DNA from 2 places in the Dorea longicatena genome. Region 2 is predicted to be linked to the other one. Evidence: riboswitches for the same ligand, from Rfam matches in the RefSeq annotation. Region 2 holds a riboswitch; the other holds the start of a gene.

Region 1 (15,044 bases), 200 kb from region 2:
GCAAACAGGAGGTATGACACCGATAGATATCATCATGGAATATACAAATGCTAATATTGAAGGTAAGAATGAAAAATTATCAAATGGAGATAAAGTGTCTTATACTTGGAAGGTAGATAAAGATGCGATTGCAAAGCTTATCAAATGCAAAATAAAGTATAGCGATGGATCAAAGAAAGTATCTGGACTAAAAGAAATGGAATTGTTTGATCCGTTTAAAAATTTGAAAGTAACGTTTTCGGGTGTAGAGCCAAATGGAGAGGCAGATATTGAATATAATGGAGATATGTTGTCTGAGTATGATTTTACCTGTGATAAAACTTCTGGTTTGAAAAATGGTGATAAAATTAAGATTTCTCTTACTGAGGATGCGGGGTATTATGTTGACCAATATAATAAAGCACCGTCTGTGTTAGAAAAGGAATACAAAGTAAAGAATTTAGGAAAGTATCTTTCAAAAATCAAAGAAGTTGATACTGATGGTATGAATTCTGCTCGTGCAAAGGCTCAGAAAAGTATTAGCGATATGGTAGATTACTGGTCTGAGGATGTTACGTTGGATAAAGTGTCATATGCAGGAGATTATCTGCAGGTTGCAAAAGACAGCGACGATTATACTAAAAACTACTATGGTGTGATTTATCAGATTAATGCGCATATTCAGCCAGATGGTGGACAGAGAAAAGATGTAGTTAGTTATTATAGTATGAAATTTGAAAATGTTATTGTAGGTGGGGATGGAAAGTGCGAAATTGATCTGGATGAATATGATGTACCATATGATGATTTTAGTGTAGAAGTAACCAGTGGAGATTTATCTTCTGGTTCATATAGCTTTGATGGATATCAGACACTTGAGGAGTTAAAAAAGAATTATGTAGATGAAGTGGCTGATGAATTTGACTGTGAATGGGATGTTTCGGGGAAACTTGAGGCTGTAGATTTAGGAGTTACCAGTGACTATCTGTGTTCCTATAGCAGTGATCGTTTACTGACAGACAGTGATGTTGAAGGATATTTAAATGCAAATTATTCAGAATATAATTTTCCGGAAGGTATAAATATTATTCAGATGATTATCAACGAAATATACGCAAAACATGGATATGAATTTACAGATTCGAAGTTGTCTGCATATTTTTCAAACAAAACATGGTATAAAAGTAATACAAATAAAGTGAATGATATGAATGCTGTTTCGGATAGTATGTCGGAAATTGAAAAGAAGAATGTTGATTTTTTGAATAGTTATAGATAATTTTGTATATCGGTCTGTTGATGTGAAATAAGATATCAATGGATCGATATATTAATTTTTGATAATGAAATATGAGGAAAAATATGAAAAAGTTAAAACTGGCAATATATTTGCTGACCCTAGTTTTTGCATTAACTGGTTGTAAAAAGGACGTGCATGTGAAAACGATCAGTGAAATTAAACAGATGAATAAATCTCAAAAGCAAAAGAGTCAAAAGAACAAAAAAAGAGTTAAGAAGTCAGAGAATACAAAATTAACAGGAACAGAAAGTTCACCTGTACCGGAAGATGAAACAACGGATAACGAACAGGAAAATCAAACAGTAACGGATAAAAAAGTGATTGTTCTTGATCCGGGACATTCAGCAGTTGTAGCAACTGGGACAGAACCATTGGGACCCGGATCATCAGAACAAAAGGCAGCAGATGCCAGCGGGACGAGAGGTATTTCAAGTGGTGTGCCAGAATATGAGTTAACATTAAATATATCCGTTCAGTTGAAAGAAGTATTAGAACAACGAGGATATCAGGTGGTTTTAACAAGAGAATCTAATAATGTACCAATCAGTTGTGTACAACGTGCAGAAGTTGCAAATAATCTAAATGCCGATGTATATGTGCGGATTCATGCAAATGGTTCAGAAAACTCTAATGCGAAAGGAGCGATGACAATTTGTACAACACCAAATAATCCATATAATGCATCGATATATGGCGAAAGTAAAGCGTTATCAGAAGCAATTCTTGATAAATACTGTGAAGTTACTGGTTGCAATAAAGAATATGTATGGGAAACAGATACAATGAGCGGAAATAACTGGAGCCAGGTACCGGTAACGATTGTTGAAATGGGATATATGACAAATCCTGAGGAAGATGTTCTGATGCAGACAGCAGAATATCAACAAAAAATGGTGCAGGGGATTGCGGATGGAATAGATGCATATATGGAAAATTATTAAATACATCAATTAAAAATAAAAGTGTATACTAATCATAGCATGAAGGAGGGAGCCAGTGAACAATCAACTCAATTTCCCGGTAGGAATATCCGACTTCAAAAAAATCCGGGAAAATGACTACTACATAGATAAAAGCGGACTGATCAAAGAACTGTTAAAAAGAGAGTCTGCAGAAGTTACACTGATCATCCGTCCGAGACGCTTTGGAAAAACAATGGGGATGGGTATGCTTGCCCATTTTTTGATATACGGTCCGATAACAGGAGGTTATTCGATGGTCTTGAAATTATCTACGATGAAGCATTGTGCAGTGCATGGATGAATCAATATCCGGTCGTATTCCTGACGTTAAAAGACATTGATGGGCTGACTTTCGAAGATGCATATGAAAGACTGGCAGTTCAGATATCTAATTTGTACAAAGAACATACATATCTGTTGGAAAGTGAACGTATGGATTCGGATGACAGGACGCTTTTTAAAGAGTTAAAAAGTGGAAGTGCGGGAAAGATTCAGATAGGACAGTCCCTGCATACTATGAGTACGGCATTGAAAGATAATACGCCACTTCGGTTTGCGGTGATAACAGGTTGTCTGAAGATTGCAAAAGAAAGTATCTTCACAGGAACGAATAATTTTGTGCCTGATAATATTACGGATTCCAGATTCAATGAATATTTTGGATTTACACAGGAAGAAGTAGATTAGATTCTGACCGACGCAAATGTGTCCGGAAAGGCAGAAGAAGTGAAAAGATGGTATGATGGTTATCATTTTGGACGCTTCGATGTATATTGTCCGTGGGATGTCATGAATTATATGCGGGATCTGCAGCAAAATCCGGAAGCAGCACCGGCAAGTAGAAAACGGAACAAAAATAAAAAGATGCAGGTAACTGTCAGTTATATAACAGTTACCTGCATCTTTCTTTTCGTAGCATAATATACAAAAAATTGCCAATAGCTAGTCATTTCTATATTCATGTTACGTCGGCTGCTGAGAAAGCTTCGGCGCTTTTTTATCCGCTGTCACATACACGAATGGATAAATAATACATGCCATCGTAACAGCTGCAATCACGTCCGTCACGGAATGCTGTTTTAAGAACATTGTAGACAGGATAATGAGCACTGCCAGAATATAGGCACTGATCTGGATCCATCTGTGCTTTTTAAGATCATTACTGTGTGAAATAGCAATACTGACACCGATGGAATTAAATACGTGGATACTAGGAAGCACGTTCGTCGGTGTGTCTGTCTTGTACAGGACTTTTACCATATCTGTAAATACATTATCGCGTGGAAATACAGTTGGTCTCAAATTTAATGCATTTGGGAAAACCGTGCATATGATCAGGAAAATCGTCATACCTGAAAATAAAAAAGCACATAGTCTGTAAAATCCCCATTTATCCTTAATAAGGAAATAAGCTACCGTTACGGCAATGAATACAAACCACACTAAATACGGCACGATAAAATATTCAATAAACGGAATATGATTGTCGATTGGGGAATGTATCATGTAATGACGTACATTCGTGCGCTTCTCCAGATAAACAAACCATGGCATATAGATCAGAAAGTATGATAATACCCATGCATGACGGTACTTCTTCAAAAAACTCTTTGCTTTATCAATGGCTTTCATATGAACTACCCCTTTTTCAAAGCCTTTGTTATTATCTTATCTCGTTTCAAAGCGCATTATAACATGAAAAAATTGAATCAACAATAAAGTTCATGGAATATTAACATTTTTTACAAAGTTAATAGTAAGTGTTCTTTTTCTCGAATATCTGCATATCATAATGCCGTTTTCCCTTTTTTAAAGCATCAGGTGTCCGCAGAGTCCACACTGCAACCGGAAGATGCAGAATGTACTTTAAAAACCAGACTTCAAACATCGGAAGGTCTGCAAGCTTATACGAAATAAAATCCGGCCGTCCGAGTACATTACCAAGCAGATGCTTTACAACAAAGGTCAGGATCCATGGCTCCGGAAGATGGTCGGCAGTCAGGTTGGAAGAAAGCTGACCTCTTAAGACATGGGGTACATGACGGCGGAACCACCAGATACCAAGTGTGTTGAAAGACTGTACCATATAAGGTCCGTTATAATTTTTAAGAATCTCCCAGGTCTTTTCACAGATGCCAAGAGAAGACTTTGGAATCTTCAGTTCGATCAGAAGCGGAACCTGGCCGCCCACCAGGGATAGTACATCGGTGAAAAGTGGGATAGTCTCATTCGTATTCTGTAACCGGCAGCTTTGTAATTCTTTTAAAGGGAGTGATTCAATGGTTTCCGGTCGTCCACAGATACGAGACAGGTCGTCATCATGGAATACGACAAGTTTTTCGTCGCTTGTCAGATGGACATCCAGTTCGATCCCATATCCATGGGAGATAGCGGCACGGAAAGAAGGTATGGAATTTTCGGGAATCCCTTTTTCAATACAATGATATCCACGATGGGCGAACATCGTGTGAAGAAATGGACGGATCTGTCGTTTCCTAGACAGTCTCGGCCAGATCAGATAAAAGTAAAATAATATAAGAAATACAATAATTCCGGTAATCAGTAAACGCATAAAAGAACCTCCCCGTGAACAATATGATTAACAAGGTGTAATAATACGTAACTTTTCTTTCTCCAGATGTACGTGGATCTCAGATTGTAAAAAGACGGGCTCGCCGTCTGTATGTACAGGCAGTGGGTAATCGCTTATGACAGTCACTTCTGTGCAGGTATCAAGATGGATTCCATGGAAACGTGTGTGCCATCCTTTGAAGGCCGTTGGCAGCAGACAAAGAACTTTAAGTCTCGGTAATTCTGCTACGGTAATGATATCTAACCTGTCATCTGTACCACTGGCAGCAGGACAGAAGTTAAAACCGCCACCTTCATATTTCAGATTCATAACAGCTGTGAAATATACTTTTTCATATGTTTTTGTCTCACCATTTTCGGTTGTGACCGTCATAGTGACTGGTTTTAATGTGAACAGTTTATGAAGGGCAACACCAAGATATGTAAGCTTTCCGAGCTTCAGCCGGTTGAGGAAAGCCTTAAGCGGTGTGACCATCACCTGATGACAGACTGCAGCATCGAAGCCAATTCCGGTACTTACAGCGAATCTTCGGTGCTTATTCTCGTAATCAAGTACACCTACATTCATGGCGGTGTAATGCGTTGGGGCAAGAATCTGCTCCAGGGCACCGTGAATATCCGTTGGAAGACCAAGGCCTCTGGCAAAGTCATTGCCGGATCCAAGCGGAATATATCCGAGTGTTACCTTATCGAGATATACGATTCCGTCGATCACTTCATTCAAAGTACCATCGCCTCCCAGTACAACGATCGTATGGGATGCGCTATCGGAGGTAAGATCATGAACCAGTCTGGTAGCATGATGCTGGTATTTAGTAAATAAAACTTTATATTCAATTTCTTTTTCCTGTAAGATCTTCTCAATCTGTTTCCAGAGAAGAATCCCTCTGCCGGATCTGGCATTAGGATTGGCAATAAATGTGTACATATCGCATTCATCCTTTGTAAGTTTTTGAAATTCGATAAAGTATCTATATGATGTAATGATTTGTTAGAATAATCCGTTCAGATAAGTAGTAAGGGACCGACGCATATTACCTTCAAAATCAGCATCGCCGCTTTTTAAGCACCATTCGAATACATTTCCGATTACGATCATACGGATGTCAGTTGTAATATCCTCAAGGTCTGCCGATGGGGAAATGATTCCGGATTCGATCACACGCTTCAGATAATCATGAACGGTAACGATCGGGTATGGTCTTTCTGTACGGATCAAAGGATTCAGGGACTGATTCTTAGGTGTATAATAATTGGCCATGAATTCCACTCCGAGCTCTTCGCAGTAGTGAACATAATTTAAATAAACTGAGATGATTGCTTCTTTTGTCTCAGCAGCACTGGACGGAAGTTCAAGAAGATCCGGATCCATACTTGGCTGTTCTTCTATATAATAAGAAAGAAGATCATCTTTCGTCTTAAAATGGTGATAAAAACTTCCGTTGGAAACGCCTGCTTCTTCGCAGATATTTTTGATTGACAGTTGTTCATAGCCCTGCTTTTGCAGAATGCGTTTGGCTGCTTGGAAGATCTTGGCGCGTGTTTCTCTGGATTTGATTTGTTGTTTTGAGAGTCCCTGTGTTTCCTGATTCATAAGTAAAAGCCCCTTTGAGTATTTATATTTTCTAATAAGTTCAAGCAGTTTCAGTATAACATAGAGAAAATGTATTTTCAAGAAAACAGAGTGAACTCTGTATTGCCGGCGGCATTGCATACGGAAGTGAATTCAGTTATAATTATCCGCGTAATAAAGAAGAGAAAAATCTTCGAAATACAGCAAGAAAGGGACAGACAAAACATATGGATATTAATCAGGTGATTACCGGAGAACTTGGTGTCAAGAGATGGCAGGTAGATGCTGCGGTAAAATTAATTGATGAAGGCAATACGATTCCGTTTATCGCAAGATATAGAAAAGAAGTTACAGGAACATTGGACGATGCACAACTGCGGACACTGCATGAAAGACTGATGTACCTGCGTAATCTGGAAGAAAAGAAAGAACAGGTTCTGGCAAGTATCGAAGAACAGGGAAAGCTTACCGAAGAACTGAAAAAGCAGATCCTGGCAGCAGAGACAATGGTAGTGGTAGAAGATCTTTACCGCCCATACCGGCCGAAACGCCGGACACGTGCCATGATTGCAAAAGAGAAGGGACTGGAACCGCTTGCAGCACTTATCACACTTCAGAAAGCGGAGAAACCGATAGAAGTGTATGCAGAAGAATATGTGAATCCGGAGAAAGAAGTAAAATCCGTAAAAGAAGCAATTGACGGAGCAAAAGATATCATCGCCGAATCGGTATCGGATGAGGCAGATTACAGAAGCTGGATCCGTAAAGCAACCGTACAGCACGGAAAAGTAATTTCACAGGCAAAAGACGAAAAAGCAGAGTCGGTATACGAGATGTACTATGATTTTGAAGAGCCGGTGACAAAGCTTGCAGGCCACAGAGTGCTTGCACTGAACCGCGGGGAGAAAGAAAAGTTCCTTACAGTAAAGATCGAAGCACCGCAGGATGACATCTTAAGATATCTGGAAAAGAAGATGATCCACAGTGATAACCCGCATACCACACCGATTTTAAAAGAAGTAGCAGAAGACAGCTATAAGCGTCTGATTGCACCGGCAATCGAGCGTGAGATCCGAAGCGACCTGACAGAGAAGGCAGAAGACGGGGCAATCAGCGTATTTAAGAAGAACCTGCACCAGCTTCTGATGCAGCCTCCGATTGTAGGACAGACTGTACTTGGCTGGGATCCTGCATTCCGTACCGGATGTAAGCTTGCAGTTGTAGATCCGACCGGTAAAGTGATCGGAACGACAGTGATCTACCCGACAGCGCCGACGACACCGAAGAAAATCCAGGCGTCCAAAGACCTGCTGAAGAAGATTATTGCAAAATATAACATTACACTGATCTCCGTAGGAAATGGTACTGCATCCAGAGAGTCTGAGCAGTTCATTGTAGAACTGTTAAAAGAGATCCCGCAGAAAGTGCAGTATGTAATCGTAAATGAAGCAGGAGCTTCCGTGTATTCTGCAAGTAAGCTCGCATCAGAAGAATTTCCGAAATTTGATGTGGGACAGAGAAGTGCGACGTCTATTGCAAGAAGACTGCAGGATCCGCTGGCAGAGCTTGTAAAGATTGATCCGAAATCCATTGGTGTCGGACAGTATCAGCATGATATGAACCAGAAGAAATTAAGCGAAGCCTTATCCGGAGTTGTCGAAGATTGTGTAAATAAAGTCGGAGTTGACCTGAATACAGCATCCGCACCGTTACTTTCTTATATTTCAGGTATTTCCGGTGCGATTGCTAAGAGCATTGTGGCATACAGAGAAGAAAACGGAAGATTCACAGACAGAAAACAGCTTCTGAAGGTTGCAAAGCTTGGACCAAAGGCGTTCGAACAATGTGCCGGATTCATGAGAATACAGAACGGTACGAATCCGTTAGACGGAACCAGTGTACATCCGGAGTCTTATGAAGCTGCAGAAAAACTTCTGAAGAAACAGGGATTTTCACTGGAAGACATCAGCGGAGGAAAGCTTGCCGGACTTTCTCTTACGATCAAAGACTATGCAAGACTTGCAAAAGAACTGGAGATCGGAGAGATCACCCTCCGGGATATTGTGAAAGAACTGGAAAAACCGGGACGTGACCCGCGTGATGAGATGCCGAAACCGATCTTAAGAACAGATGTCTTAGATATGAAAGACTTAAAAGAAGGCATGATCCTTAAAGGAACCGTAAGAAATGTCATTGACTTTGGTGTGTTTGTAGATATCGGAGTGCACCAGGACGGACTGGTACACATTTCCGAGATTACGGATAAGAAATTCATTAAGCATCCGCTGGAAGTGGTAAGTGTTGGCGATATCGTGGATGTAAAAGTGATGAGCGTGGATCTTAAGAAGAAGAGAATCCAGCTTACGATGAAAGGAATTTCATAATCTGGAAAATGAAGAAAGAGAATCCACATTATTAATATAAAAATGTGGAAAACATGAGTTTACAGGCAGTTATATGGGGATAACTGTCTGTAACGGGTTATATGTATAATCGCAAAATAAAATACGGAGAGAGGATGGGACATATGAAAAAAAGTTGGGGAAAAACAATCAAAACTATTCTGGGTGTGCTGGTCGGTAATCTTGTACTGTCATTTGCTGTGGCTGCGTTTACCGTGCCAAATGGGATCATCATGGGAGGTGCAACCGGTATCGGTCTTACGATCAGCCATTATTTTCCGGTGAACCTGTCGCTGATCATTTTGGCAATCAATGCGGTGCTGTTCGTTCTCGGTGCAGTATTTCTGGGAAAGAAGTTTGCATTGACAACGATCATCAGTTCTTTTATTTATCCAATATTCCTGTCGATGGTACAGTCCATTCCGGGAATAGACAAAGTGACGGAGAATAATGCTATGCTTGCGGCATTATATGGAGGGGTCCTTCTTGGAATCGGTATCGGATTGGTGGTAAGAGTAGGTGCATCTACCGGTGGAACCGATATACTGGCACTTGTGTTACATAAATGGTTCCATGTCCCGGTAGCGGTATTTTTGTATATTGTAGATTTTTCGGTGCTGGGACTTCAGATGTTGTTTTCAGATTCGGAACAGATACTGTATGGTATTCTGAATTTATTTTTAAGTACGGTTGTGCTGAACCGGGTGATGCTTCTTGGAAAGTCACAGATCCAGTTATTTATAATTTCGGACAAATACAGAGAAATCCGTCAGAAAGTCTTAACGGATATTGATGCCGGAGTGACAATGGTAGACATCGAGACCGGTTATGGAGAACAGAAGCAGCAGGGCGTATTATGTGTCATCCACAGCAGAAAGCTGTATTCTGTAAAAGAGGCAATTCAGGAGATTGATCCGAAAGCATTTATCACGATCACGCAGATCAATGAGGTAAGAGGACGTGGATTTACAATGGAAAAGCTGCGTTACGACGAATTGAATCAAAACAAGAATGGAAATATGGGTTAAGAAAGTGCATGAATGCAGAATGAAAACAAAGTTACGAAAAACTAGACTTTACAGGTATTGTGAGTTAGAATGTTAACAAAGATTGAAGGAAGGACGAGGTATCATTTATGGAGAAATATACTGGCAAATCAATATTTAAAGGAATTGCAATTGGAAAAATATTGTTCTACCAGAAGGGAGAACAGCCTGTAAAACGTGTGAAAATAGAGGATACTGCAGAACAGATCAAACGTTACGAGGATGCACGTGCAAAGGCAGCAGAGCAGTTACAGGGACTGTACGAAAAAGCATTAAAAGAAGTCGGAGAAGCGAATGCTGCTGTATTTGAAGTACATCAGATGATGCTGGAAGATGATGATTATATTGATTCTGTTGTTAATATCATCGAGACACAGCAGGTAAACGCAGAATTTGCCGTTGCTACAACAGGAGATAACTTTGCGAAGATGTTTGCAGAGATGGAAGATGATTATTTCAAAGCAAGAGCAGCAGATGTAAAAGATATCTCGGAACGTATGGTAAATATCTTAAGTGGGAACGAAAGCGGTGGAGCCCTCGGTGATGAACCAGTGATCGTTGTGGCAGAAGACCTTGCACCGAGTGAGACTGTCCAGATGGACAAAGAGAAACTTCTTGCATTCGTAACCAGACTTGGATCTGCAAACTCACATACTGCAATCCTTGCAAGAACCATGAACATTCCGGCATTGATCGAAGTAGATATCAAAGAAGAATGGAATGGAAAGATGGCAGTCGTAGACGGCTACACAGGAACATTCTACATTGATCCGGACGAAGATATCTTAAAGAAAATGCAGGAAAAGAAAGAAGAAGACATCAAAGCAAGAGAACTTCTTCAGGAATTAAAGGGAAAAGAAGACGTAACTGTAGATGGAAAACACATCAAATTATATGCAAATATCGGTGGCGTAAAAGACGTTGCAAGCGTACTTGCCAATGATGCAGCCGGAATCGGTCTGTTCAGAAGTGAGTTCTTATATCTGGAAGCAGATAACTATCCGGATGAAGAAGCACAGTTCCAGGCATACAAGACGGTTGCAGAGAACATGGCAGGAAAGAAAGTAATCGTGCGTACACTGGATATCGGTGCAGACAAGCAGGTAGATTACTTCAACCTTGATCATGAAGAAAATCCGGCCATGGGATACCGTGCGATCCGTATCTGCCTGGATAGAAGAGATATCTTCCGTACACAGCTTCGCGCACTTCTCCGTGCAAGTGCATATGGTAACATCGGAATTATGTACCCGATGATCATCTCTGTAGATGAAGTAAAAGAGATTAAGAAAATCGTAGAGTCTATCAAGACAGAACTGACAGAAAAAGGAATCGAGTACGGTGAAGTTGAACAGGGTATTATGATCGAGACACCGGCAGCAGTGATGATCAGCGATCTTCTGGCAGAGGAAGTTGACTTCTTCAGTATCGGAACAAACGACCTGACTCAGTATACACTGGCAATTGACAGACAGAACAGCAAACTTGACAACATTTATGATTCACATCATCCGGCAGTGCTCCGCATGATCCAGAAGACGATCGAAAACGGACACAAAGCAGGATGCTGGGTTGGTATCTGCGGAGAACTTGGAGCAGATATGACTCTGACAGAGACATTCCTTAAGATGGGAATCGATGAATTGTCTGTATCTCCGACATTTGTTCTTCCAATCAGAAAACTGATCCGTGAGATGAGCACAAAATAATGGTTGCATAGACGGATATGCCGTACTATAATATAAGACGAAAGAAGATTCTTCGGGGCAGGGTGTGATTCCCAACCGGCGGTAAAGTCCGCGAACTGGTCATTTGAAGAATTTCTGGTCAGAGATATCTGAACAGATGTTATCAATGTGATGATCAGCCGATTTGGTGAGATTCCAGAACCGACAGTAAAGTCTGGATGAGAGAAGGATGATACGATATTTACAGGATTATCAGAATGATATGATTGCCTCGTTGCCCTTTGGGTGGCGGGGTTTTTGCTTGCTATGTGAATATTGTATGGTTCAAAATTAAGAAGTTTCTTCCTTTAGAATATAATTCGGTTTAAAGGAGAAAGAAAGATGAGTACAAAAGTAATGACAAGACAAAATGAAAAGAACAGAAACAAAATCAGGACAATGGCACAGATTGGTATGTTATCGGCAATCGCAACAGTATTGATGTTGTTCGAAATTCCGCTTCCGTTCGCTCCGTCCTTCTATGAGATAGATTTCAGCGAAGTACCGATTCTGATCGGAAGTTTTGCAATGGGACCACTCGCCGGAGCGGCAATAGAACTTATCAAGATCTTACTGAACTTTGCAATCAACGGAACTATGACAGCGGGAGTCGGAGAAATTGCAAACTTCCTGATTGGCTGTTCACTGGTTGTGCCGGCCGCATTGATCTACCATAAGAAACATACCAGAACCGGAGCAGTAGCCGGAATGGCAGCGGGAACCGTATTCATGACAGTAGTCGGATGTTTCCTGAATGCCTTCGTATTACTACCGGCATATGCCAAAGCATTCGGTATGCCGATCGACGGACTGGTTGGAATGGGAACGGCTGTGAATAAGCATATTACAGACCTTAAAACATTCGTGATACTGGCAGTTGGACCGTTCAATCTGCTGAAAGGTGTGTTGGTGTCTTTGATCGTGTTACTGGTTTATAAGAAGATTAGTCCGATATTGAAGATGAATGCGTAGGGGTGTTTCATTTATTATATGGTGGCTTACCCAGGGCCTGAATAAAAGTATAGGAGTGATTTCTGTGCTGATTCGATCATGGAGTAACTCTAGAGCAACAAAATTGTCCTAAAAGCAGTCCTGGAAAAATCAAAACTCGACATTCGTCTCAGACAATGATTTTTCCAGGACTAACGGCCAATTTTATTACTCAAGAGTTACTAACCATGACCTCATATGCACAGAAATCACTCCCATACTTTTATTCAGTCACGTTTTCGCATGCCATAATAAATGAAACAGTGGAACCGTAACCGTTGTGACACCGAAAGTTTGCTTATAAAACTGTTACCTACATAACTTGCAAGCAATAGTTTCTTACGGAGATACGGCGACAAAAAGCCAGAAAGTCAAGGGCCTTCACCACAACTTTCCGGCTACACACAAAGGTTACAGTCCCTCTGTTGAATTCATTATCATTGGCCTATCACGACATGAGAAAGACTTGGTATCCTGGTGCGGGCGTATATGGAGCGATGATTAGAAGTTGTTAGGGCGTCAGAATTTTCGTTACCCGGAATATGTGCCACTGTTTGAGCCGAATGGCGAGTTTTGTACATATTTCGGGTGTTTTTAGAAAATTCTGACGCCCTTATAACTTCTTCATCGTGGAATCTTAGCCCGCACCAGGATACCAAGTCTTTCTCATGGACCGGGGTAAGCCACGATAATCAATTAAATACAAATCTTACTCCGCCGGACAAATCTCCACCCAATACCCATCCGGATCATTAATGAAATAAATACCCATCTCCGGATTCTCAAAACAGACGCAATTCATCTCTTTATGGAATGCCAGTGCCGCGTCCATATCATCTGTCTGCATTGCCAGATGAATCTCATTGTCTCCGAGATCATAAGGTCTGTCCATATCGCGCAGCCATGTGAGCTCTAATTTGTGCGGGGTGGTATCATCTCCCATGAATACCAGCTTGAAGCTTCCGTCGGCAGCTTCTGTCTCTTTTGTAATCTTAAGTCCAAGTGCTTTCTTGTAGAATTCGATAGACTTGTCAAGATCAGCAACGTTAATGTTATTGTGATAAAATGTGAATTTCATACGTTTTCCTCCATTATTGATAAAAATTAATATATTTAAGCTGTTATCAGAAAGTATATCATGAGTAGCGGAAGAAAAAAAGATGTGTTATACTTAAAGATACTGAATACAGTGATTTCAAAAAATGGAAAGGGAGAGCTTATGATAATAGAGACAAACAGTGAGAAAGAGACTTGGGATCTGGGATTTAGTCTGGGTGAAAAAGCCTGTGCAGGACAGGTGTATACATTGGTGGGAGATCTGGGTGTCGGGAAGACGATATTTACCAAAGGTCTTGCCAAAGGACTGGGGATAGATGAACCGGTCAGCAGTCCTACATTTACCATTGTGCAGATCTATGATGAAGGAAGACTTCCCTTTTATCATTTTGATGTGTACCGAATCGGTGATGTGGAAGAGATGGATGAGATTGGCTATGAAGATTACATTTACGGAGAGGGCGTCAGCCTGATCGAGTGGGCTAATCTGATCGAAGAGATATTACCGGAACATTACACAGAGATTAAGATAGAAAAGGATCTGGAAAAAGGATTCGATTACCGGAGGATTACAATATGCGAATATTAGCATTAGACAGCTCAGGACTGGTCGCCAGTGTAGCTGTAGTAGAAGACGGGGCAGTGGATGACCAGGTCATTGCCGAATATACAGTCAATTATAAGAAGACACATTCACAGACATTACTTCCGATGCTGGACGAGATCGTGAAGATGACAGAACTGGATCTGCGTACCGTAGATGCGATAGCGGTAGCCGGAGGGCCGGGATCATTTACGGGACTTCGTATCGGTTCCGCAACGGCCAAGGGACTTGGACTTGCGCTTGAGAAACCGTTGATCCATATTCCGACACTGGAGGGACTTGCTTACAATCTGTGCGGAATCGCAGATGTTGTATGTCCGATCATGGATGCAAGACGCGGGCAGGTGTATGCGGGAATCTATGAATTTGACGGACAGAAGCTTCACATACTGGAAGACCAGATGGCAGTTCCGATAGAAGAACTGGGAGAAAAGCTGAAAAAATATTTAAAAGAAGGAAGAAGAGTAACCTTCCTTGGCGACGGGGTTCCTGTGCACAAGACAAAGATTAAAGAAGAGATCCTGCCGGGAGAAGCTGTTACATTTGCGCCGGCAAATATGAACCGGCAGAGAGCTGCATCCGTAGGAACACTGGGAATGCAGTATTATAAAGAAGGAAAGATCGAAACTGCAATGGAGCATGAACCGGATTATCTCCGTGTGTCTCAGGCAGAAAGAGAACGGAAGGAGAGACTGGGAAATGTATAGATTTCAGTGTGATTATACAGAAGGTGCCCATCCTGCAATTATGCAGCGGATGGTAGAGACAAATATGGAACAGACCGACGGATATGGACTGGATCCATACTGCGAC
Region 2 (15,044 bases):
TATTTCGGACAGGAGATAATTTGACAGGAAATTTCAAAGAAGAGTATAATACATATTAAGACATTTTGAATCGGCATGTGTCCGGAAGAAGCTGTCACTGGCAGGTTCTCTGTATTATAAGCAGGTTCGAAATAGACGCTATGGGGGAAAATAATTTGGAAAAAAAACTGACAATAAATGATATAGCCCAGATGTCCGGTGTGGCAAAAAGTACTGTATCAAGATATCTGAACGGGGGAAGCGTTAAAGATGCAACGGCCCAGAAGATAAAAAAAATCATCGAAGAAAATAATTATGAGCCGAATCTGTTTGCAAGGCTGAATGCAAAAGAGAGCCGGATCATAGGACTTACGGTACCTGGATTTAACTCGGTAACAACACCGAGACTTGTAGAAGTAATCGTTGCCTATCTTAAGAAAAATGATTATACACCTCTTATCATGCATACGGAAAATGATATCGAAGAAGAAATACGCTGTATCGAACGGCTGAAGAATATGAATGTAGATGGAATTATGGTTCTTGCGACGGGAAGCACAAAAGAATACGAAGAAGCAGTAAAGAAGTTAAAAATTCCAATCCTGTTTCTTGGACAACGCTTCCCGGGAGAGAATTCTGTCATTAATGATGATTACAATGCAGGATATGCGGTGGGTAATTATATCGGACAACGTAAGTTCAAGGAGATTTATATGCTCTGGGTACCTGAAGATGACCCGGCAGTAGGAGGAGAACGACGCCATGGAGTGATCGATGGACTTATGTCCTGTGAGAAAAAGCCAAAAGAAGTCATAGAGACAACGTTCTTTTATGAAAATGCAATTGAAAATGTACAGAAATTTGTAGATCATATGAAGACACCGGCGGCAGTCGTATGCGCAACAGACCGTATCGCATTTGGCGTGTACAAAGTAATGTCAGAGAAAGGTATACGGATACCGGAAGAAGTATCCGTGGTAGGATTTGGCGATTACGAAGCAGGAGAACTGTTACAGCCGCCACTTACGACGGTAAAATTTGACTGGAAGAACTGGGGGGAGATCAGTGCTGAGTCGATGATCCAGATGATTTTAGGAAAGCCGGTAAGCCCGCTTCAGGTCAACCCGTATGAAATTATAGAAAGAAAAAGTGTAAAAGAGAACTGAGAATCAGGCGGATCTGTCAATTTGACAGACCTGCTTTTGTGCAATATAGACAAATTTAGATATCAATTTTTGGAACCGTTTCCAAAAATGAAAGTGCAGTGACGTTTTGTGTTGACATACAAAAGCTGATGTATATAATAAAAACATAGGAACGGAACCGGTTCCAAAACAAAACAATACAAGGAGAAGAGAAATGGGAAAGAACAATGAGTATCTGGAAATATCAAAACAGATCGTAGCCAATATTGGTGGAATGGATAATATCCAGGGAACAGCACACTGTGCAACCAGACTCAGGATCGTATTGAAAGATAATGATCTTGCAGATATTGAAAAACTGGAAGATATCGACAAAGTAAAAGGTGCGTTCATAGCAGGTAATCAGTTACAGCTGATCCTGGGAGCTGGAACAGTGAATGATGTATATGAGGTATTTGCCGAGTATACGAATACACAGAATATGTCACTGGGAGATCTGAAGGAAGAAAGTGCGAAGAGGCAGAATCCACTTCAGGCAGTGATCAAAGCGTTATCTGATGTATTTATCGGAATCATGCCGGCACTTCTTGCAGCAGCCCTTCTGATGGGAATTACAAGCGTCCTTGGCGGACTTGAAGTAGTAAAGACACATGATACCTTATATGCGATCAACCGGCTGGTAAGTCTTGCGTCTACAGGTATCTTTGCAATCCTTCCAATGGCAGTATGCTATTCAGCCGTAAAAAGATTTGGCGGGAATCCGGTTCTTGGTATGGTAATCGGAGCAATCATGTTAGACAGTTCTCTTGCCAATGCTTACCAGGCTGCACAGGGAACCGTTGATATAGAAGTTATCCGTCTGTTCGGACTGAAGATTGAGATGGTAGGATTCCAGGGAGGAATCATCATCGCGCTTATGATGGGATTTGTAGTTGCAAAACTGGATAAATTCTTCAATAAGGTAATTCCGGATGTAATCAAGCTTCTGGTTGCACCAATGCTGACAGTATTTATCTCTACGGTATTACTTTTTACACTTGTAGGTCCGGCAGGACGAATTCTTTCTAATGGAATCACAGACGGACTGATGTGGGGTACAGAACATCTGGGAGCATTCGGGTATGCGTTATTTGCCGGAGTTCAGCAGATCGTAGTTATCACAGGTCTTCATCACATTATCGGTGCGGTAGAAGCACAGCTTATTGCATCGACAGGAACAAACTTTTTAAATCCACTGATGTCTGTAGCTTTATTTGGACAAAGTGGTGCGGTACTTGGTTATCTTTCCCTGAACTGGAAGAACTTAAAAGCCAGAGAGCTTTGTATTCCAAGTTTCTGCTCGACATTATTTGGTATCAGTGAACCGGCAATCTTCGGAGTAAACTTACGTTACAAGTTTCCACTGATCGGTGGATGTATCGGTGGTGCAGTTGCAGGTGCATATGTATACTATTCAAAGCTTACTGCTCTTGGATTCGGTACAACTGCACTTCCTGGAATGGCAATTGCTAATCCGGCACATCACGGGTACATTAACTACATCATTGCACATGCAATCGCGATTATGATTGGATTTGTATGTACAGTCATCTTTGGAAAAATGTGGTCAGCACCGGATAAGAATAAAAATGACAAAAAGAACGATACAAAAGAAAATGATACAACAAAGGCAGTTATTACAGAAGAGCCTGGTGCAGTCTATGCAGCAGCAGAGGGAACAGTAAAAGATATCGAAGCATCGACAGATCCGACATTTGCAAACAAGGTACTTGGAGACGGTGTCGTTATCTTTCCGGAAGACGGAACCGTTATGGCACCATGTAAGGCAACCGTATCACTCGTATATCCAACCGGACATGCAATCGGACTTACAACTGCAGATGGAGCAGAGATCCTGATTCACTGCGGGGTAGATACCGTCAATATGAACGGTGAAGGATTTGAGACACTTGTAAAAGAAGGACAGGAAGTAACAGCAGAAGAAGCACTTATCAGATTTGACATCGACCTGGTGAAGAAGCATGGATACTCTCCGGAGATTCTTGTTATCTTCACAGAGCTTCCGGAAGGAAAGACCATCAAAACAGAAGAAAAACATATTGCAAAAAATGATAAGATGGCTGAAATCGTGTAAGGATAAGGTGGACAGGAACAGATGAACAAAGAGACATATTTAACAGAATATCCGAAGCATGAAAGTATGAGGGAGAATGTAAAAAAAGATAAAAACAGACTTCACTTTCATATGATGCCGCCGACAGGCTGGATGAATGATCCGAATGGTCTGTGTGAATTTCAGGGTGTGAATCATATTTATTTCCAATATACACCATTTCTTGCCGGATGGGGAACGAAGCTTTGGGGACATTACACAACAAAGGATTGGATTCATTATAAAGAAGAAGAGCCGTTCCTTTATCCGGACGAAGAATGGGACAGAGACGGTGTATATAGCGGATCAGCCTATACCTGTGAAGATGGAATTCACTATTTTTACACAGGAAATGTAAAACTCTGGGATAAAGATTATGATTATATCATGAATGGACGGGAACAGAATACGATTCACGTATTCAGTCCGGATGGAAAGAATATTGCATACAAGAAGCTTGTAATGACCAATGATGATTATCCGGTGAATATGTCCAAGCATGTCAGAGATCCAAAAATCTATAAAAAAGACGGCCGTTATTATATGATCCAGGGAGGCCGTGATGCGGAATCTTATGGCTGTGCACTTTTGTTTTGTTCCGACGATCTGGAACACTGGAAATGGTACGATACGGTGCGGACAGCAAAGCCATTTGGTTATATGTGGGAATGCCCGGATCTGTTCGAGATTGACGGCCAGCAGATTATGACATGCTGTCCACAGGGAGTAGATCAGAAGGGATATGATTACCAGAATGTGTACCAGTGTGGATATTTTCCGGTAGAGTTTGACCTGAAGAACAAATCATACAGCTTTGGAAAATTTCAGGAATTTGACAAAGGATTTGACATCTATGCGACACAGACATTTGCAGATGAAGCGGGTAGAAGAATCCTGATTGGCTGGATGGGGATTCCGGATGCAGATTATGATAATGATGCAACGGTTGCATATGACTGGATCCATGCACTTACCATGCCAAGAGAACTGGAATGGAAAGATGGAAAGATCTTACAGCATCCATTAAAGGAGATGAAAGATCTGCGTAAAAATGCATTTACCTGCGAGCTGGAAGCATTTACAAAGTGGGCGCCTGCGGACTGCTGTTTTGAACTGAGACTTGACGTGGAAGAAGCAAAAAATCTGGAGCTTAAGCTTCGTGAAGATGTTACAATAAGCTGGAAGGACGGGCTTTTTACCTTATCGATGGGAGAAAGCGGACGTGGAAGAAAGCAGCGCTTTGCTAAGGTGGAAGAGCTTTCGGATATTACCATCTTTTCGGATACATCAGCCATTGAGATATTCATTAATAACGGGGAAACGGTTCTGACAACAAGAGTATATAGTGAACATCTTGAACAGAAAGTAGAGCTTGTATCCAGAGAGGTAAAGGGAAGCGTTCATGGATATGAACTTGGATCATTCGAGGTTGAATATAAAAAATAGATTCCGGACTGCATAAGATATAACAGGTGAATATACGGAAAAGAAAATAAAAATGTGGACAGGTTCCTGAAAAAAGAGGTGCCAGTCCACATTTTTTATACCATAGTATGCAAGAGATGCTGTCAGTGGCAAGTTTTATGTATTGCCATGCATTTGTAAGAAGTAGCAGGTGGCAAGTTTTTTGTATCTGACTGCAAATTCCGCTTCATCGGATCACCGATTCCGCTAGCAACGGATCAGTTTTTCAGGTCGTAACGGAACACTTTTCCGCTTCGTCGGATCACGCATTCTTATAAAGTGTTATAGTTTTTTCGTAGTCATTATTTTTAGATTACGAAAGGAGGCATTTTTATGCAGGACTACAACACTATTATTGGTGCTATTCAGATGCGTCTGAATAAGTGCCCAACCAGATCTGTTATGGATCGTTTTCGAATCGGATCAAGCACTCTTATCTGCTTCAAGAATCCGCCCATGCGCATAGTGAAGATAATTACTATGAGTATTCAAACAAGATGGCCGGTTATGATCTTCTTGTTATAGATGATTTTGGATTGATGGACTTAAATCTTGACAAGTGCCGTGATCTCTTTGAAATCATCGAAGCTAGAGATTGCCGAAAATCAACAGTCATCATCTCGCAGATGCCAGTAGCGAACTGGTACCAATTGTTTGGTGATAACACATATGCAGATGCATGTCTCAGCCGCATGACCTCTAAAGCATATCGATTAGACTTTCCAGGTCGCGATAGACGTGTAGAAAGCAAGTAACTTTATTAACAAACAGGGCAATGATCCGTTCCTAGCGGAACAGCGCTCCGCTCATGCGGAGCGAGTGCTCTGTTTTTGCGGAATATGCAAGTTTCTTGCATAAACTTAAATATAGTGTTTCTGCTGAAATTCCCGGAATAGATTTGGCAGACAGACCTTGCTATTATCAAGGACGTGGAAGGTTGAAGGGGTCCTATACCCGTATTGGGGATAGTAATGAACCGATGACAGAATACGAAATATATAGTTATGAAGCATATAGAAGAAAATATCAAGACGATATCCGTGAGGTTCCGAGAGTAACAGTAATGTCATTGGATCAGGAAGAACTGAATCGTTATGTTGAACTGTTAAAGAGAGGAAAACAAAGATTAGCAACACTTGATAATGAAAGTATTTATGAACTTATGAGCATAAAGCGAGGAGAGAAAGTAACGCTTAGTGCGACTTTGCTTTTTAGTCCATATCCACAGGCATATTTTCCACAATTGTGTATTACGGCAATTGTAATTCCTGGGAGAACAATAGGAAGTCTTGGCGACATGGGGGAAAGATTCTCGGATAATCAGAGAATAGAAGGAACAATTCCGGAAATGTTGGATGAGGCATTATTATTTGTGAAACGCAATATGCGGACAAAGACAATTATAAGTCCGACAACCGGACGAAGAACTGACAGAACAGACTATCCAATAACAGCGGTTAGAGAAGCTATTATAAATGCATTAGTACATCGTGATTATAGTATTCATACAGAAGGAATGCCGATTCAACTTATAATGTTTGAAGACAGGATTGAAATACATAATCCAGGTGGATTATATGGAAGAATCACTATTGACCAATTAGGAAAAATTCAACCGGATACAAGAAATCCGGTACTTGCATCGGCACTTGAAACATTGGGAATAACAGAAAACAGGTATTCGGGAATTCCAACAATCCGGATGGAAATGGAGAAATATAACTTAAGACAGCCAGAATTCTTGGATGAAAGAGGAAGTTTTATTGTAAAACTATATAAAGAATCAAAGAATGATTATGAAGATATGTCAAATGATGAAGAAACAAATAATTTAATAGTATTTTGTAAAACACCGCGTACAAGAAAGGAAATTTGTGATTATCTGGGTTTAAATTCTGTTACTTATGCTATACAGACGTATGTAAATCCATTAGTAGAAGCTGGCGTAATTAAGTTGAGTATTCCAGATAAGCCAAAGAGTCCAAAACAGTTATATTATAGCGTAGAAAGAGAAGAATGAGAGAGGAACAAGGATGAACATACAAATATTCGGAATCAAGAAAAGCTTCGACAGCAAAAAAGCAGAACGCTTTTTCAAAGAGCGCGGAATTAAATACCAGTTCGTAGATATGAAAGAAAAAGGTCTGAGTAAAGGTGAATTCAATTCGGTATGCCAGGCTGTCGGAGGATATGAAAAACTGATCGATCAGGAGTGCAAGGATAAAGATCTGCTTGCGTTGATTACTTATCTTGCAGAGGAAGATAAAGCAGAAAAGATTTTGGAAAATCAAAAGATGATCAAGACACCGATTGTTCGTAATGGAAAGCAGGCAACGGTAGGATATCGGCCGGATGTGTGGAAGAATTGGAAATAGATGCATATGGAGAGTGCGAGAAGATGACATATTACAACCGAGAAGACCAATTCCTGCGACAACGCTTGCAGAAAGAAATCCCGATTTTACGGGCATTAATACAAAATCTATATGAAGAACTGGACAGAAAACTCCATTTGAATGGTGCAAAAGTGCCGATAACATTTGGATATGACACGGACACACTGGGATCTTACACTAGACGAAGTGCACATGAAAAAGAGCATTTTCATTTTTCGCTGTTGTTTATTGCATATGGTGTGAAGAATCCGCTGTCCAAAGAGGATCGCATAGATTTATTCAAACACGAATACGCCCATTACATGCAGTACAATATGCAGATTCCCGAAAAGTATAAATGGCAGGCGGGAACACACGGAAGTGCTTGGAAATACTGCTGTTCTCTAATCGGAGCGGCGCCGACGCCGTATTATAAGGCGGGCGAAGCGCTTATGAATCATGACTACGATAAAGTATTAAAGAACAGGATTCATGATAAGTCCGTGCCGGTCCGGGATACTTATCAGCAACTGAAGACTGCACAGAAGAAAAAAGATGAAGTGGTTCAGTATAAGCTTGGCGATGCAGTGACACATCCGAAATTCGGACATGGAATTGTGGAGAAGATTAATCAGAGATCTGGCGGGGTGCATTTACATATCCGGTTTGATGGGGAAGTGAAGTGTATCGATCAGAAATGGTTGTCACGGAAGAAGTATACGTAAAAAGATATACGTAAAGAGATATGTGTAAAGAGTATATGTGAAAAGATTCAGTAAAAACAAATAAGCAAGGTAGTGAAGTATCTGAAGAGGATAAACGTACACGAAGAACGTTAGAAGATGAGATGACATTTTTCGTGTGCGTAAATTTATATATTGACATACTATCAAAGCGATACTAACATAAAGATAATAATATAGGACGAAAAAAGAAAGAGGTAGTAATCATGCGGAAAAAATCAGAAATGCAAAAGGCTAACGAAGAATTTGTAAAGACTTACGATGATTCAAAATATCCAAAACCATCCGTAACTGCAGATATCGTCATTTTCGGAATGTTTGACAAAGAAGAAGATAATTACAGAAAAATAGCCGAGAAAGAGTTAAAGGTACTTTTAATCCAGAGAGGTGCGGCACCATATGAAGGCTGTTATGCCCTTCCGGGCGGATTCGTTGGTCCGAAGGAAACCATCGGCGAAGCCGCAGAACGTGAATTAAAAGAAGAGACAAACTGCAACTGTAATTTCCTGGAACAGTTCGGTACCTACAGCAATCCAGACCGTGATCCGAGAAGATGGGTGATCAGCAATGGATACATGGCACTTGTCAATGCTGGACAGGAAATAATCCAGGCAGGAGATGATGCTTCAGATGCAAAGTGGTTTGATGTGTCATTTCAGGAAGAAGCCGGTATATGGAATCTGTGTCTGACACATGGGGATGAGAAGCTTCATGCAAGATTAGAAGAGACAACTTCGAAGTGGGATGTAAAGAAGAAATTCAAGACGATAGAAAGTGATGACCTTGCATTTGACCACGAGCTGATTCTTGCAGATGCAATCGTACAGCTTCGCAAGTGGATTACGGAGACGCATATAGCGTTCCGGCTTTTACCGGAGAAGTTTACATTGAGAGAATTGCAGCAGATTCATGAGACGGTGCTGGATACGAAGCTTCTGGTTCCGGCGTTTCGAAGAAAAGTGGCTGATCTGGTAGAAGATACCGGGGAGATGACGGGGGATGCCGGGCATCGGCCGGCGAAGTTGTATCGGGAGAAAAGATAAACTTTAGTAAGAAGAAAGGGCTGTGCATACTAATGATGAAATTTTTATTCTTGATACTTTTCATAATTTTGGAAAAAAGAACATTTAGAGCAATTGTGGCATTGCCGGCAGGCATTGTTACAGCCGGGTATATGGAAGAGATTAATAAAGATGAATCTTTGTAATTTAGGAGAATTGCAGATGGAAGATAAAGAGAAAAAGCAAATGCTTACAACGGAGCTAACAAAAGAAAAGAGCGGCAGGAGTGCCGGGATGATTCAGGATATGTCAATAAACGGAATCAAACTACATCTCGCTCAGAACGGAACCGGCGGCCCGGTTATCTTCTGGGGTATGTATCCACATCAGCAGAACGAAGTAGAACATCTGTGGGAATCTCTACTGGAACTTGTGCCGGAACAAAATTTCCTGCTCGTCGCATTTCAGGTGGAAGACTGGAATCGGGATTTTTCGCCTTGGGAAGCAGCGGCGGTATTCGGGAAGGAAGGCTTCGCCGGACAAGGTCTGAAGACGCTGAGATGGCTGACAGAGGAATGTGTGCCACATATTGACCGGACTTTTGGTGTGAAAGACAGGGAACATTGGCTGATGGGATATTCGCTTGCCGGATTATTCGCGCTATGGGCAGCTTATGAAAGTGACGTGTTTTCTGGAATTGTATGCTGTTCGGGTTCGTTGTGGTTCCCGGACTGGGACCATTATGTGAGGAATCATGTGATTCAGAGTAAATGTAGCGTGTATCTGAGCCTTGGCGGAAAGGAAGAGAAGGCGAAGAACAAAGTAATGGCAGCGGTCGGTGACAGGACCAGGGCGCAGGAAGGGCTGTTACAGGAGGACTCGATGGTGGAATCCGTGGTTTTAGAGTGGAATGCGGGAGGGCATTTTGCAGATGCGGGGAAAAGGCTGGCTAAGGGCGTGAAATGGATGTTTGGAGTGAAAAGTGGCTTATAATATAAGTTGAGGGTGTTAAGGTTTCATGGTATCATAATCAGTATAGAAGAACAGTGTGACAGATTATGTTATTACAACCGGAGGTGAAAATCAATGAACAAAGCAGACAAAGCAGAATCCCTCTTCCGCACAGGCTACAACTGCAGCCAGTCGGTCTATGCAGCATTTGCGGAAGAACTGGGAATAACAGTGGAAGAGGCAGCAAAAAAAGCAAGCCCGTTCGGAGCGGGATTTGGCAAGCTGCGTGAGGTATGCGGAGCCGTGACAGGAATGGTCATGGTAATCGGTGATCTGTACGGATATGACGATCCGAAAGATGCGGCGGGGAAAAAGCAGCTTTATGTACTTGTGCAGAAGCTTTGTGGATCCTTTGAAGCTTCGGAAGGAAGCCTGATCTGCCGGGAACTTCTCGGGCTGGAGAAGGGCGAAGATCTGGAAGAGCCTGCGGTCAGAACGGAAGCGTATTATCAGAGCAGACCTTGTGTGAAAGCATGCAGAAGGGCAGCGGAGATTCTGGAAGAGTATGTGAAAGAGCAGAAAAGAAAATGAGTGAATACATTACGACCTACACAGGAAAACATTTTAAACCAACAGAACCGGATCCGGAGTTATTTGACATAGCAGACATTGCACATGCGCTGTCCCTGATATGCAGAGGAAATGGTCATGTGAAGATGTTCTGGTCGGTCGGGGAACATTGCATTTGCTGTGCAAAAGAGGCAAAGGCGAGAGGTCTGTCGGATAGGATGGTGCTTGCATGCCTGCTTCACGATGCAAGCGAGTGTTATATGTCGGATGTTCCGTCGCCTTTTAAGAAGGAACTGCCGGAATATAATGAACGCGAAGAACGTATGCTTTCTATGATTTATGAAAAATTTCTCGGTTCGGACCTGACACCGGAAGAGAAGATGCAGTTGAATGCGATTGATAAGGCAATGCTATGGTATGATCTGACGTTTCTTCTGGGAGAGAAACAGGAGAGCGAAGCGCCCGAATTGCATATTGATCTGAGGTATGAGGTCAGAGCATTTGGTGAGGTGGAAGAAGAATACCAGAGGATTTTTGAAGAACAGCTTATAACCGTACAGAATAAAAGAATCTAAAATCGTACGGATAAGATAGAAAAGGAGGAATACATTATGTTACACGAAGTATCTTTTGCGTCCTACAACGGACGTGACCAGGTCCAGGGATGGATCTATGTTCCGGCTTGCAAACCGAAGGGAATCGTCCAGGTGATCCACGGATTTGGGGAACATTCCAGACGTTATCTGCACATGATATCTGCCTTCATGGATGCGGGTTATATCGTGGCAGCAGACGATCATGTAGGACATGGGAAGACAGCAATGGTCAATAATGTGTGGGGCGACTGGGGAGACAAAGGACCGCATACAATGATGGAAGACGAGCATACATTGAAAGGAATCGTGTGTGAAAAATATCCGGATCTGCCATATTTCTTATTCGGACACAGCATGGGATCTTTTATCACAAGAGATTTCATTGCAAAATACGGGGACGAACTGGCCGGGGCAACTATCTGCGGAACAACGGGAATCTTCCGCGGGGCAGAAGAGACGGGAAAGAAATTAAAAGAAGCGATCGATGCAGGACATGGAGAAGAATCCGATCCGTCATATACCGGAGAACTGATGGGATGGATGTGTGAGCGCTGTGGAGAGGTCAGCATCGGAAATGAGTGGATCTGTGCCGATCCGTATGTACAGCGGGATCATGCCGATGATCCGTTTGATGCATTTACCAGACCGACCAGCAACCGTTCGGTATATGATTTCATCCAGATGATGTTACAGATCGAGGGAACAAAGTGGGCCGAAAAAGTGCCGACAGACATGCCAATCTATAATATTGCGGGAGATCAGGATCCGGTAGGTGAGTATGGTGTCGGTGTATATCAGGTAAGTAACTGGCTGGTACAGACCGGACATAACGTAACGACGAAGCTGTACTCGGGATACCGTCACGAGATACATAATTATGCTGAGATTAAGAACGAAGTCGAAGCGGGTATTATTGCATTCATGGACAAGGCATTATAAAAATGTATTAGGTGTCGGGAAGGATTATAATTCAAAAAACATAGAGATAAAGACATAAAAAGTACAATAGCATTTGTGATAGCGATTGTCGTGATCAGTGTAGATAAGAAAGACGTAAGGGAAATTTGATTTTCAGGGACTCCGGTTTTATGAAACCCGGAGTCCTTTTTGAAAAAAATTATTTTTTGATCTCTGATTGGAATGCATTGATATCTTTTGCTTTACAAATGATATATAAAGTATTATGATAAAAAAAACGAAATCTTCAGGGCAGGGTGCGATTCCCTACCGGCGGTAAAGCCCGCGGGCCGAGAGGCATGATCCGGTGTGATTCCGGAGCCGACAGTATAGTCTGGATGAAAGAAGATGATGGTACAGTTATTTTAATAGATGAATGTAGTGTCTGAGCTCTGAGATGGTGATCCATTTCAGAGCTTTTTTGGTTAACAGATCATTTGTCAGTTATATGTAACAGATCATTTCCCCTGTAGGTATCCTGCAGGGGTTTTTGTATAACTAAGAAAGAAGGAAGAGAAATGACGGATCAGGAATACATGCTCCGGGCAATCCAGCTTGCAAAAAAGGGAGAAGGATGGACAAATCCGAATCCGATGGTAGGTGCGGTGATCGTAAAAGACGGCCGGATCATCGGGGAAGGTTATCATAAAAAATGCGGAGAACTTCATGCAGAGCGCAATGCAATCGCATCGCTTACAGAATCGGCAGAGGGTGCGACAATCTATGTTACGCTGGAACCATGCTGTCATTATGGCAAGACACCGCCGTGTACGGAAGCGATCATAGAACAGAAGATTAAAAAAGTGGTGATTGGTTCCAGGGATCCGAATCCAAAGGTGGCAGGAAAAGGTGCACAGATATTGCGTGAATCGGGAATTACAGTAGTTCAGGATTTTATGCGGGAAGAATGTGACTGTCTGAACCCGGTATTCTTCCATTATATTACGACGAAGACACCGTATGTAGTGATGAAATATGCCATGACACTGGATGGGAAAATTGCGACAAAGACGGGTGCATCGAAGTGGATCACAGGAGAACCGGCCAGACAGGAAGTGCAGCATATGAGGCACCGGTATATGGGTATTATGGCCGGTATCGGGACTGTACTTGCGGATGATCCGATGTTGAATGTCCGGGTAGAAGGATGGAAAAGTCCGGTCAGAATAGTATGCGACAGCAGTCTTAGGATACCGCTTGACAGCCAGATCGTAAGAAGTGCAAAAGAGTACCGGACAATCGTGGCTTATGCAGGACGGGAAGAGAACGAAGAAATAACAGAAAAAATAGAACGGTTACATGCGAAAGGCGTGGATACTGTCTGCTGTCCGGATGAAAAAGGTCAGATAGACCTTAAAAAGCTGATGACATATCTTGGAAATGAGGGCATTGACAGCATTCTGCTGGAAGGCGGGGGCACGCTGAACGACAGTGCACTGCGGGCAGGAATTGTAAAAGAGGTACACTGTTTTATCGCACCAAAATTATTTGGCGGAAAGAACAGTAAGACACCGGTGCAAGGAATCGGCATCGGACTTCCATCAGAAGCATTGAAACTGAAATGTACGGATATCTGCCGGATCGGTGAAGACATCAGGATAATCTGTCAGGTATGTGAAAAAGAACAGGAGGGGCCATGTTTACAGGAATCGTAGAAGAGAAAGGATCGGTCCGCTATATGCAGCTGACCGGAGAGTCGGGAGTTCTGGCAGTCAAGGCGAAGAAGGTATTGGAAAGAACGAAGATCGGTGACAGTATCGCAGTCAATGGAGTGTGTCTGACAGTTACATCACTTCAGCCGGATGGATTTACTGCAGATGTGATGGCAGAGACCATCAGGAGAAGCAGTCTGGGAAGCTGTAAAGTCGGAAGTCAGGTGAATCTGGAACGGGCGATGGCTGCAGACGGAAGATTTGGAGGACATATCGTAAGCGGTCATATTGACGGAACCGGTGTGATCCGGTCTCTGACCCGGGAGGAGAATGCCATCTGGGTATCTATTGGAACATCGCCGCAGATATTACATCTGATCGTAGAAAAAGGCTCCATCTGTATAGATGGCATCAGCCTGACGGTGGCAAAAGTAGAGGAAGAGGGATTTCAGGTATCGGTTATCCCGCATACAGGAGAAGAAACAACGCTTTTGGAAAAAGTGCCGGGCGATTCGGTGAATCTTGAGAATGATGTGATCGGAAAATACGTAGAAAGGCTGTTAGGCCTTGGAAAGAGTGAAGAAGAGAAAAAAGAATCCGGAATTACGATGGAATTTTTGCAGGAATTCGGATTTTAGAACAGGAGGATAAATAGAATGTCACAAAACAATCAGTACAATACAATCGAAGAGGCACTAAGGGATCTGAGGGAAGGAAAGGTTATTCTGGTTACAGATGATCCGGACAGAGAGAACGAAGGGGATCTGGTATGTGCAGCAGAGTTTGCAACACAGGAGAATATCAATTTTATGGCGACTTATGCGAAAGGGCTTATCTGTACACCGATGAGTGCGGAAATTGCAGCAAGGCTTAACTTTCCACCGATGGTTGCGGAGAATACCGATAATCACAGCACAGCATTTACCGTTGCAGTGGACCATGTTGATACAACGACAGGTATTTCGGCAGCAGAACGTTCTTATACAATCATGAAATGTGTGGATGAAGATGCGAAGCCGGAAGATTTCAGAAGACCGGGACATGTATTTCCACTCATTGCCAGAAAAGGCGGAGTCCTGGTGCGGAACGGACACACAGAGGCAACGACTGATCTGGTGAGACTGGCTGGATTGAAAGAATGCGGCGTGTGTTGTGAGATTATGAAAGAAGATGGCACAATGATGCGTACACCACAGTTGTGGGAACTTGCAAAAGAGCATAATCTTACATTTATTACGATCCGTGATCTTCAGGATTACATGAGAATCCATGAAAAACATGTAAAAGAAGAGGCGGTTGCAGACCTTCCGACGCAGTATGGAGATTTCAGACTTCACGGATATATCAATGATATTACAGGAGAACATCACCTTGCACTGGTAAAAGGTGATATCGGAGACGGTGAAGATGTACTTTGCAGGGTACATTCGGAGTGCCTGACAGGTGATGCATTTGGCTC

The links. A riboswitch is a leader RNA that binds a small molecule or an ion and turns the genes downstream of it on or off. The one in region 2 is predicted to bind FMN.
Region 1: linked by a shared signal. The riboswitch ahead of NQ508_RS02650 (ECF transporter S component) and the one ahead of ribD (bifunctional diaminohydroxyphosphoribosylaminopyrimidine deaminase/5-amino-6-(5-phosphoribosylamino)uracil reductase RibD) in region 2 are both predicted to bind FMN.

What each region holds. Positions count from the first base shown of each region.
Region 1 covers NZ_CP102280.1:532,202-547,245, forward strand. Annotated here, with positions in the region: gene NQ508_RS02595 (YARHG domain-containing protein) at 1-1,258, shown strand, start outside; gene NQ508_RS02600 (N-acetylmuramoyl-L-alanine amidase family protein) at 1,342-2,220, shown strand; gene NQ508_RS02605 (AAA family ATPase) at 2,276-2,542, shown strand; gene NQ508_RS14085 (P-loop NTPase family protein) at 2,539-2,928, shown strand; gene NQ508_RS14090 (hypothetical protein) at 2,968-3,162, shown strand; gene NQ508_RS02615 (phosphatase PAP2 family protein) at 3,205-3,873, opposite strand; gene NQ508_RS02620 (glycerophosphodiester phosphodiesterase) at 3,992-4,813, opposite strand; gene NQ508_RS02625 (diacylglycerol/lipid kinase family protein) at 4,841-5,761, opposite strand; gene NQ508_RS02630 (TetR/AcrR family transcriptional regulator) at 5,825-6,427, opposite strand; gene NQ508_RS02635 (Tex family protein) at 6,634-8,790, shown strand; gene NQ508_RS02640 (YitT family protein) at 8,934-9,836, shown strand; gene ptsP (phosphoenolpyruvate--protein phosphotransferase) at 9,944-11,563, shown strand; FMN riboswitch at 11,608-11,776, shown strand; gene NQ508_RS02650 (ECF transporter S component) at 11,924-12,553, shown strand; gene NQ508_RS02655 (VOC family protein) at 13,281-13,649, opposite strand; gene tsaE (tRNA (adenosine(37)-N6)-threonylcarbamoyltransferase complex ATPase subunit type 1 TsaE) at 13,791-14,216, shown strand; gene tsaB (tRNA (adenosine(37)-N6)-threonylcarbamoyltransferase complex dimerization subunit type 1 TsaB) at 14,204-14,938, shown strand; gene NQ508_RS02670 (threonine aldolase family protein) at 14,931-15,044, shown strand, end outside.
Region 2 covers NZ_CP102280.1:333,764-348,807, forward strand. Annotated here, with positions in the region: gene NQ508_RS01620 (LacI family DNA-binding transcriptional regulator) at 156-1,145, shown strand; gene NQ508_RS01625 (PTS sucrose transporter subunit IIABC) at 1,339-3,258, shown strand; gene NQ508_RS01630 (glycoside hydrolase family 32 protein) at 3,280-4,722, shown strand; gene NQ508_RS01635 (ATP-binding protein) at 5,124-5,495, shown strand; gene NQ508_RS01640 (ATP-binding protein) at 5,720-6,760, shown strand; gene NQ508_RS01645 (arsenate reductase family protein) at 6,774-7,115, shown strand; gene NQ508_RS01650 (hypothetical protein) at 7,139-7,840, shown strand; gene NQ508_RS01655 (NUDIX hydrolase) at 8,065-8,901, shown strand; gene NQ508_RS01660 (alpha/beta hydrolase) at 9,052-9,852, shown strand; gene NQ508_RS01665 (C-GCAxxG-C-C family protein) at 9,946-10,401, shown strand; gene NQ508_RS01670 (HD domain-containing protein) at 10,398-10,955, shown strand; gene NQ508_RS01675 (alpha/beta fold hydrolase) at 10,992-11,915, shown strand; FMN riboswitch at 12,173-12,287, shown strand; gene ribD (bifunctional diaminohydroxyphosphoribosylaminopyrimidine deaminase/5-amino-6-(5-phosphoribosylamino)uracil reductase RibD) at 12,452-13,588, shown strand; gene ribE (riboflavin synthase) at 13,570-14,223, shown strand; gene NQ508_RS01690 (bifunctional 3,4-dihydroxy-2-butanone-4-phosphate synthase/GTP cyclohydrolase II) at 14,242-15,044, shown strand, end outside.